Regions from separate parts of the Pantoea sp. X-Soil-ISGK-259 genome, predicted to be linked through region 3. Evidence: predicted binding sites of a transcription regulator. Region 3 holds the regulator's gene; each other region holds the start of a gene.

Region 1 (3,267 bases), 1.7 Mb from region 3:
GCATGACCTATCTCAGTGAAGAGATAGATGCACGGGTCGTTGCCTTTTCCATGGGGTTGTATATCAGCGGTAATTCCATAGGCGGAATGAGCGGGCGTCTGCTCAGCGGTGTCCTGACCGACCTCTTCTCATGGCGGATCGCCGTGGCGGTAATCGGCTGTTTTTCACTGGCCTCCGCGCTGATGTTCTGGAAGATCCTGCCCGCATCGCGTCATTTCAGACCCATCACCCTGCGCCCGCGTAATCTGTTAATTAACTTCCGGCTGCACTGGCGCGATCCAGGCCTGCCGTGGTTGTTTGCCGAAGGCTTCCTGCTGATGGGCGCCTTCGTCACCCTGTTCAACTACATTGGCTATCGTTTACTGGACGCGCCCTGGCATCTCAGTCAGGCCGTGGTCGGGTTGTTATCCGTGGTCTACCTGACCGGCTCATGGAGTTCGCCTAAAGCGGGTGCGCTGACCAGCCGCATTGGGCGCGGGCCGGTAATGCTGGGCGCGACAGCCATCATGTTACTGGGCCTGCTGGTAACGGCCTTTAACTCCCTCTGGCTGATCCTGCCTGGGATGATGCTGTTCACTGCCGGTTTTTTTGCTGCTCATGCCGTTGCCAGCGGCTGGATCGGTCCCCGGGCGCGTCGGGCGCGGGGACAGGCTTCCTCGCTTTATCTTTTCAGCTATTACGTGGGTTCCAGCGTGGCGGGTACGCTGGGCGGTCTGTTCTGGCATAACTTCGGCTGGGGCGGTATTACGCTATTTATCAGCGTCCTGCTGATACTGGCGTTAGCGGTTGCCTGGCGCCTGCACAGTAGAAAACTCTGACAGCCTGCACGTTTGCCAGGCCCCGCCGGGTCTGGCAAACCGCCTCCAGAACGTTTGATTCAGATCCACAACAAACAAAGTGTGCGTTTCCCGCTATAATCATTTTATTGTCATAATTCATCTGTTTTGCCTTTCAGCACGGCAACAAGGAACGCCTGTGGCTCTCTACTATTACGTTAACAAACAATCAGGATATAACGATAATCATGTCGTCCATGCTGCGGGTTGCCCTCATCTTCCCGACATGGATAACAGACTGTTTCTGGGCAGTTTTTACCACGTGAACGCCGCTATTCTTCAGGCGAAAAAATATTATGTGGGTGCAATAGGCTGTGAAAATTGCTGTCCGCTCAATCATTCGACCCATCCGGCAGCTCAGCTCAGTGTGGCCCTGAAGCACACGCCAACGTCGCGTTAAGCGCAGGGCTTTTAACCGTGATGGTGTTCTCTCCGGCGTGCTGCTCCGTCACATTTTGCTTATAGATTATGCTGCTGCACAGGATCTCCTTGCGTTGTCGCGGGTAATAACCTCTGGCTATCGCCCGGTGCCAGGGCGATAAAAAAAATTCAGTATTAAAAGCGCGTTATCAGGTTTCTCTTCCCGGTTTATTGACTACAATAGCGGTTAATTTTGTGACGCAGGTCACTTTCACTGGGTGTGTCTGTCACATCCACATTCGCTATTCTGACTGGCTTGACTCCTCATGCAATCAACAACTGTTTCACGTAAGACTGCCTGGCTACGCGTGGTATTGCTGGCTATTGCTGCGTTTGTCTTCAATACCACCGAATTTGTCCCGGTTGGCCTGCTGTCCGATATTGCCGCTGACTTTTCAATGCCGACGGCTGATGTCGGGATCATGCTGACTATCTATGCCTGGGTCGTCGCGCTGCTCTCACTGCCGCTGATGCTGCTAACCCGTAATATCGAGCGACGCCTGCTGCTGGGCGTGCTATTCCTGATTTTCATCGTCAGCCATATACTTTCAACCGTCGCCTGGGATTTCCGCTCGCTGATGATGTCACGTGTGGGCATCGCCCTGTCTCACGCGGTGTTCTGGTCGATTACAGCCTCACTGGCGATCCGCGTTGCGCCAGCCGGTAAGAAAACACAGGCTCTGAGTATGCTGGCGACCGGTACTGCGCTGGCAATGGTCCTGGGCGTGCCGATTGGGCGTGTGGTCGGTCAGTATCTTGGCTGGCGTACCACCTTCGGCGCGATTGGCCTCTCGGCGCTGGTGCTGATGATTATGCTGGTGCGGATCCTGCCGCGCCTGCCGAGTGAGCATACCGGCTCGCTGAGCAGTGTGCCGATGCTGTTTCGCCGTCCGGCGCTGGTCAGCATGTATCTGCTGGTGACGCTGGTGGTGACCGCGCATTACACCGCTTACAGCTATATCGAGCCGTTTATGCAGAATGTGGCGCACTCCAGCGGCAATTTTACGACCCTGCTGCTGTTGCTGTTTGGTTCAGCGGGTATTGTGGGCAGCGTGCTGTTCAGTACCCTCGGCAATAAATTCCCTTCCGGACTGCTTATTGCCGCCATCGCACTGATAACCCTTTGTATGGGGCTGCTGATTTTTGCTGCGGTCCGACCTGCCGCTATTTCAACACTGTGCGTTGTCTGGGGCATGGCAATGATGATGATTGGACTGGGTATGCAGGTGCGGGTGCTGTCACTGGCACCCGATGCCACGGATGTGGCAATGTCGCTCATGTCAGGGATTTATAATATCGGGATTGGCGCAGGTGCGCTGCTGGGGAATCAGGTCAGTCTGCATCTGAGCATGGCGGAAGTCGGGAACGTCGGCGGGATGATCGGGCTGGTGGCGTTACTCTGGTGTATTTACATCTTCCGTCGTTATCCCCAGTTGCGGAGCAACGGATAAGGCTGTGACTTAAGAATAAAAAAGGCTTCAGATAAGTGGGTTTATCTGAAGCCTGTTTATGAATATTTATCGTGCTTTTACTTATAAAGAATGGCTGTGCCATGCAGGTTGTTGTTGCCAGAGGTCGAAGTGATGCGGAAAGACTTTGCCCCGACATCGCTGGCCTTTTCTGACAGTTGCTGCTCCAGCGAGGTCAGATTAGTACTGCCCGTCGCGCTGATGACACCGATTTTTTGCGCATCAGGCGGTGTACTGCTTACCTGCTGAGCCGCGACACTGGCAAATGAGATGCTGCTTAGCAAAGCCGCTGTCACCATCAAGCTAATACGTTTCATAACAAATCCCCTCTCACTGATTCTGTCGACACCCGATTTACTGATAAATCACTGCCGTGCCGTGCAGTTTGTTCTGGCCGCTGGTTGAGGTGATACGGAACGATTTCGCACCCGCTTCATCCGCTTTAGCACTCAACTGTGATTCAAGGGAGGTCAGGTTAGTGCCGCCCTGTACAGAGATGGTGCCGACTGGCTGCTGATTAGAGGGTTCGCTGGTGACGAGGT
Region 2 (3,267 bases), 830 kb from region 3:
CAGCTCGCGGGCGCGGCCCTCGCGCATCAGAATCACCGCGGCCGCGCCGTCGGTGAGTGGCGTACTGTTGGCCGCAGTAACACTACCGTGCTGGCGATCAAATGCCGGACGCAGTCGGGCGTAATCCTCCGCTTTGGCATTCATACGGACGTTATTGTCCTGATCGATAGCGGTTTTCCACGGCGGCACAAAAGCGGCCATCACTTCCTGATTCAGTACCCCGGATTGCCAGGCTCGGGCGGCATGCTGATGGGATCGCAGTGCCAGCGCATCCTGTGCTTCACGGGTAATGCCGTGACTCTTCGCCATCTGTTCGGCTGTGTCGCCCATGCGCAGGCCGGTGGAATACTCCGCCACTGCGGGTGGCACCGGCAGCAGATCGCGTGGGCGCAGACGTCGCAGGATCTGCAGTTTCTGCCCGACGCTGCGGGCTTTATTGAGATCCACCAGCGCACGCGCCAGCGTTTTACTGACACCGATTGGCAGCACTGAAGAGGAGTCAGCCCCACCCGCGATGCCCGCAGAGATGGTGCCCGCCATCAGACTTTCTGCCACATTCGCTACCGCCTGAAAACTGGTGGCGCAGGCACGGCTAACACTGTAAGCGTCGGTATGTACATTCAGCCCGCTGCTTAAAACAATTTCCCGCGCAATGTTCGGCGCTTCCGGCATCTGCACGACCTGCCCAAAGACCAGTTGCTCTATCACTTCAGCGGGAAGTTCACTGCGCGCCATTAATTCGCTGACCACCATACGTCCCAGTTCAATGGCGGGAATGCCATGAAAGCCGGTCGCCTGGCGCAGGAAAGGGGTGCGTAACCCATGGGTTATTGCGATGCGTTCACCATCACGCGTCAGCAGCGGCTGCGCTTTGCTCATTATTCTCACCTGTGGCTGGGACTGTGGCATCATTGCCTGAAGAGGTCTGACCTGATCAGTGTTAACCACAAGCGGGTGAGCCGCCAATATCGGAAAGGAAAAAGTGCGAAGGGAAACACGAAAATGAAAAACGCCGCATGTACGCGGCGCTTAGAGATTTAACGCAAACCGAGCTGAAAAATCAGGGTTTCAGCCTGGCAGCTGAAGGTGAAATCGACATCGAGCTGTACGCCCTGATTTACTTCGCTGAAGCGCGATTCAATCACACAGGGTTCTGATTCAACCTCACGCGCGCGCTGGGTAAGTTGCGCTAATTTCGCTTCCGCATCGGCACGCTGAGCAAACCATTCTGACCAGCTTGCAGTGCAATCGGTGTTATCCATCACTGTGCCCACATCAACACAGCAACAGGCTGCGGTTTCGGTCGCACTGCATTTTTTAATGGCATCAGTCATTTCATTCTCCTGACCAGCATTCTGGCGGTTTGCGCGATTTTATGACCGAAATTTTACCTGCTTGCCCAAAAATGCGCCACGCGTATGGCCCTAAGTGACGAATATCACAATAAAAATTGATCCAGAACAAACTGGAATCGGTATGCTGTGCAGAATTAGGGCTGTTTTGTTAAGCAGATCGAATTTTAAGCGATCAATTCTGAAATATTTGAAAAACAATATTGCAACATGCACACAGGTCGGACCTATACTCTCCGCACTGGTCTGATATGTGCGCTTTACATCAGTCCCTACAATCCGCCGTCCTTTGTTACGCGACGTTATAGCGTTAAATAATAATTCACATGAGGTTGTGGTCATGAACCATAAAAACCTGTTTGCAAAGTCAGCCGTGGCGGCTGCAGTGGCGCTTGTCTCTTCACACGTTTACGCAGCTGGATTTCAGTTAAATGAATTCTCTACGATTGGTTTAGGTCGCGCATATTCAGGCGAAGGGGCAATGGGCGATACGGCGGCGTCAGCCAGCCGTAACCCGGCGACGATGGCATTAATGGATCGTCCTGAATTTTCACTCGGTGCGGTTTATATTGCGCCAGATGTCAACATCAGTGGTCGCAGTCCCAGCGGACGCAGCCTGGATGCCAATAATATTGCCCCGAATCAGTGGATCCCCAATATTCATTACGTTCAGCCTATTAACGATCAGTGGTGGATTGGCGCATCTGCAACGTCAAATTATGGCTTAGCCACAGAGTTTAATAATGGCTACACCGCAGGCGGTTACGGGGGTAAAACCGACCTGATGACCGGCAATTTCAATCTCAGCACCGCCTATCGTCTGAATGATCATTTTAGTGTGGGTGTGGGTTTTGATGCGGTTTACGCCAAAGCCAAAATTGAACGCTATGCAGGTGAATCAGGCGCGAGGCTGGGTATTCCGGCTGATACCCAGGTGGCCCATCTGAAAGGCGATAAGTGGGGCTACGGCTGGAATGCCGGTGTCCTGTATGAAGTGGATGAAAATAACCGCTTCGGCTTTACCTACCGTTCAGAAGTTAAAATTGATTTCGATGGCGATTATAAGAGCAACCTCTCATCACGGCTGAATGCGTTTAATGATCCGACCGTGACCGGTGTTCCTGATGGCACCAACGGCACGACCGTTCCGGGGGCATTAACCCTGAATCTGCCGGAGATGTGGGAAGTGTCGGGCTGGCATAAAGTGGCACCGCAGTGGGCGGTTCACTACAGCCTGGCGTACACCAGCTGGAGTCAGTTCCAGGAGCTGAAAGCGACCGGTTCAAACGGCCAGACGCTGTTCTATAAAGATGAAAGCTTCCACGATGCGTACCGCATTGCGCTGGGCACGACCTATTCCTACGACAAGAACTGGACTTTCCGTACCGGTATTGCGTTTGATGACAGCCCGGTGCCAGCAGATAAGCGTTCTATCTCTATTCCGGACCAGGATCGTTTGTGGCTAAGTGCCGGTACCTCTTATGCCTTTAACGATAATGCCTCTGTTGATTTAGGCATCTCTTATATGCACGGACAGAAAGTGACGGTGAAAGAAGGTCCTTATACCTTTACCTCTGAAGGTAAGGCCTGGCTTTACGGCGCGAACTTTAACTACAAGTTCTGATGAAATAGCACGATCAAAAAGGGCGACTCTGGTGAGTCGCCCTTTTTTGTGGCGGCGGGTCGCTGGCTGGCTCAGGGAGCATGCGCCCTTTGCAAAGACGCAAAACCCGCCATACCTGACTGCTCAGCGTGGGCGATTACGCACCTCATCCCTGAGATGCGCCCGCTGCCGGGCCAACGCTTTGCGTTGTTTAAAAACGCTCCCGGCGTTTTTATCCATGGCCCGCGATGCTTTGTTCCGGGCGTATGCTCCCATCACTTCAGCTGCTGTGCGCTCTGCAGAAAAACACAG
Region 3 (3,267 bases):
GTGGTGATTCATTTCCAGGCGCTGGAAGATATCGACTTCCCCTACCTGCTGGCGATGCTGCAGGGTTCGTTTATCTCGCACATCAATACGCTGGTCGTGCCCGGCGGCAAAATGGGTCTGGCGATGGAGCTGATCATGGGTCCGCTGGTGAAGCGGCTGATGGAAGGTAAGCGGATAGAGTAAGAGGTCAGCAAAAAAAACGCAGAGAGCAGAGGCCTTTCGCAAAGAGGTAAAACTGGCATTTCTGCGGGGAAAGGCTTACTGCTGAGCTGGCTTCAGGGAGCATACACCTTTCGCAAAGACGCAAAACCGCCATCCCTGGCAGGCTCAGCGCGGGCCATCCCTGGCCCGCTATGCTTTGCTACAGGCATATGCTCCCTTCGCTTCACGTCCGGCAGCCACATCCGTTTTCAGAAAGGTCGCCACTGAAAAAACCTGGTGACAAAGAATCTGACAGCAACACCTAAGCTCAACACGCCGGGAACCGGGTCAGAAGAGGAAAGCGTCCCGCGACTGGGACAAAAACGCCGGGAGCGTTTTTGAACAACGCAAAGCGTTGGCCCGGTATGGGCGCACCTCAGGGATGAGGTGCGTAATAGCGCGGGCACAGTCTTAAAGCGGACTCTCTATGCAGGAACGGCCCGACACCAGACCGACTCCGAATTGGCCCGCGACTTTAAAATGCCCTTCAGCCTGTTACAGCTCAATCACTTCATAGCTATGCGTAATCGTCACACCTTTACCCAGCATGATGGCCACCGAACAATATTTTTCAGCAGAAAGATCCACCGCGCGTGAGACCGCTTTATCCTGGAGCGCTTTACCACTCACGATAAAGTGCAGGTTGATGTGCGTAAAGATTCGCGGCGCCTCTTCACGACGTTCTGAGGTCAGTTTTACTTCACAATCAGCCACATCGTTACGGCCTTTTTGCAGAATTGATACCACGTCAATCGCGCTGCATCCGCCGGCCGCCATCAGCACCATCTCCATTGGGCTGGGCGCTTTATCGCCCGAATTTCCATCCATCAGTATCTGATGGCCGGATGAGGATTCTCCGAGGAATGTCAGTCCTTCTACCCACTTCACTCTTGCCTGCATGATTTTTGCTCCGGAATACGCTGTTTTGTCGCCAGAGTACGCTTTCGCCTGGTAAACAGCAATCCAGAGAAATCCGCCTGTAGCTGAAGCGAGACAACACAAGACAGTCGGCAAAAGCTGTGCTACAAACAGTGCTGAAAATATTTTTCGTCACCCGATGGCGAAGCCGGGAAGAATGATGCGCACTGCGCCTGATGCGGCCCGAATAATTTCCTGAAAGGGAAACGCTTGAAGCTTTCACCGCCTGACAGGGAAAACTGCCCCCTGTATTTTGGGCACGATTACAACAGAGGATAATAGCGAATGGTTCTCGGCAAACCGCAAACAGACCCTACACTCGAATGGTTCCTGTCCCATTGCCATATTCACAAGTATCCATCCAAAAGTACGCTGATTCACCAAGGTGAAAAAGCAGAAACGCTTTACTACATCGTGAAAGGTTCCGTCGCGGTTCTGATTAAAGATGAAGAAGGCAAAGAGATGATTCTTTCCTACCTGAATCAGGGCGATTTCATTGGTGAGCTTGGCCTGTTCGAAGAAGGCCAGGAGCGCAGCGCCTGGGTACGTGCGAAAAGCGCGTGCGAAGTGGCGGAGATTTCTTACAAGAAATTCCGTCAGCTGATTCAGGTTAATCCCGACATCCTGATGCGACTCTCCTCGCAGATGGCGCGTCGCCTGCAGGTCACGTCTGAAAAAGTGGGTAACCTCGCTTTCCTCGACGTCACCGGACGCATTGCACAGACCCTGCTCAACCTGGCGAAGCAGCCAGATGCCATGACGCATCCCGACGGCATGCAAATTAAAATCACTCGTCAGGAAATTGGCCAGATTGTGGGTTGTTCACGCGAAACCGTGGGCCGTATTTTGAAGATGCTGGAAGATCAGAACCTGATCTCCGCACACGGCAAAACCATCGTCGTTTACGGCACCCGCTAATTCCTGTCACCCACGGCGTGATGGCAACATCACGCCGTTATTGTTTGTGTTGGGCCGATGTGGCGTCGAATTATTTACCATCCTGAAGTCAACTACGCCTTGCGGCAAACGCTGGTGCTTTGTCTGCCCGTCGCGCTGGGCTGGCTGGCTGGCGACCTGCAAAAAGGTCTGCTGTTCTCGTTAGTGCCTGCCTGCTGCAATATTGCCGGTCTGGATACCCCGCATAAACGCTTTTTCAAACGCCTGATTGTGGGTGGCAGCCTGTTTGCCCTCGGCAGCTTCCTGATTCAGTGGCTCACACTGCATGCCATTCCGCTACCGCTCATCCTGTTCGCCATGCCCCTGCTGCTCGGCGTGACGGGTGAGATCAGCCCGCTGCATGGTCGTCTGCTGCCCGGCACGCTTATCGCCGCCATTTTTACCCTGAGCCTCATTGGCCGCATGCCCATCTATGTTACCCCGCTGCTCTACATCGGCGGCACGCTCTGGTATGGGCTGTTTAACTGGTTCTGGTTCTGGCTGTGGAAAGAGCAGCCGATGCGCGAAAGCCTCAGCCTGATCTACCGCGAGCTGGCTAACTACTGCGACGCCAAATACACCCTGCTGACGCAGCTGACCGACCCGGAAAAGGCACTGCCGCCGCTGCTGGCGCGTCAGCAGAAAGTGGTCGATCTGATTAACACCTGCTATCAGCAGATGCACATGCTGTCGGCAAGCCGCGATCACAGCCATAAGCGGCTGACGCGCGCCTTTCAGGTGGCGCTGGATCTGCAGGAACACATCTCGGTTAGTCTGCATCGGCCGGAAGAGGTGCAGAAGCTGGTCGAACAGAGCCATGCCGAAGCGGTGATCCGCTGGAATGCCAAAACCATTTCGGCCCGGCTACGGGTGCTGGCGGATAACATCCTTTATCACCAGCTACCCGATCGCTTTGCGATGGACAAACAGCTTGGCGCGCTGGAGAAGATCGCCCATCAGCATCCCGACAATCCGGTGGGTAACTTCTGTCTTTACCACTTCAACCGCATTGCGCGGGTGCTGCGCACGCAGAAACCGCTGTATCAGCGTGACCTGATGGCGGATCGTCAGCGCCGTCTGCCACTGTTACCGGCGCTGCGCAGTTATCTCTCTTTTCGCTCGTCAGCGCTGCGCACCGCCGGACGCTTTGCGGTAATGCTGATGCTGGGCAGTGCACTGGCGCTGTTCTTCAACATCCCCAAACCTTACTGG

What was found. Region 3 encodes CRP, which controls carbon source genes, mostly activating them, when cyclic AMP is high. Its sites were predicted from a motif close to ATGTGANNNNNNTCACAT; they were not measured.
Region 1: a site for CRP is predicted at 1,450-1,467, ahead of AC6I77_RS09285 (sugar transporter). Genes of this name have one in related genera too.
Region 2: a site for CRP is predicted at 1,427-1,444, ahead of AC6I77_RS13245 (YfcZ/YiiS family protein). Genes of this name have one in related genera too.

The regions. Positions count from the first base shown of each region.
Region 1 covers NZ_AP035986.1:1,985,302-1,988,568, forward strand. Annotated here, with positions in the region: gene ynfM (multidrug efflux MFS transporter YnfM/SxtP(Kp)) at 1-818, shown strand, start outside; gene AC6I77_RS09280 (hypothetical protein) at 976-1,236, shown strand; gene AC6I77_RS09285 (sugar transporter) at 1,523-2,707, shown strand; gene bhsA (multiple stress resistance protein BhsA) at 2,785-3,042, opposite strand; gene bhsA (multiple stress resistance protein BhsA) at 3,080-3,267, opposite strand, start outside.
Region 2 covers NZ_AP035986.1:2,825,474-2,828,740, forward strand. Annotated here, with positions in the region: gene fadI (acetyl-CoA C-acyltransferase FadI) at 1-879, opposite strand, end outside; gene AC6I77_RS13245 (YfcZ/YiiS family protein) at 1,038-1,334, opposite strand; gene fadL (long-chain fatty acid transporter FadL) at 1,693-2,976, shown strand.
Region 3 covers NZ_AP035986.1:3,658,701-3,661,967, forward strand. Annotated here, with positions in the region: gene AC6I77_RS17480 (phosphoribulokinase) at 1-183, shown strand, start outside; gene AC6I77_RS17485 (OsmC family protein) at 697-1,101, opposite strand; gene crp (cAMP-activated global transcriptional regulator CRP) at 1,405-2,037, shown strand; gene AC6I77_RS17495 (YccS/YhfK family putative transporter) at 2,095-3,267, shown strand, end outside.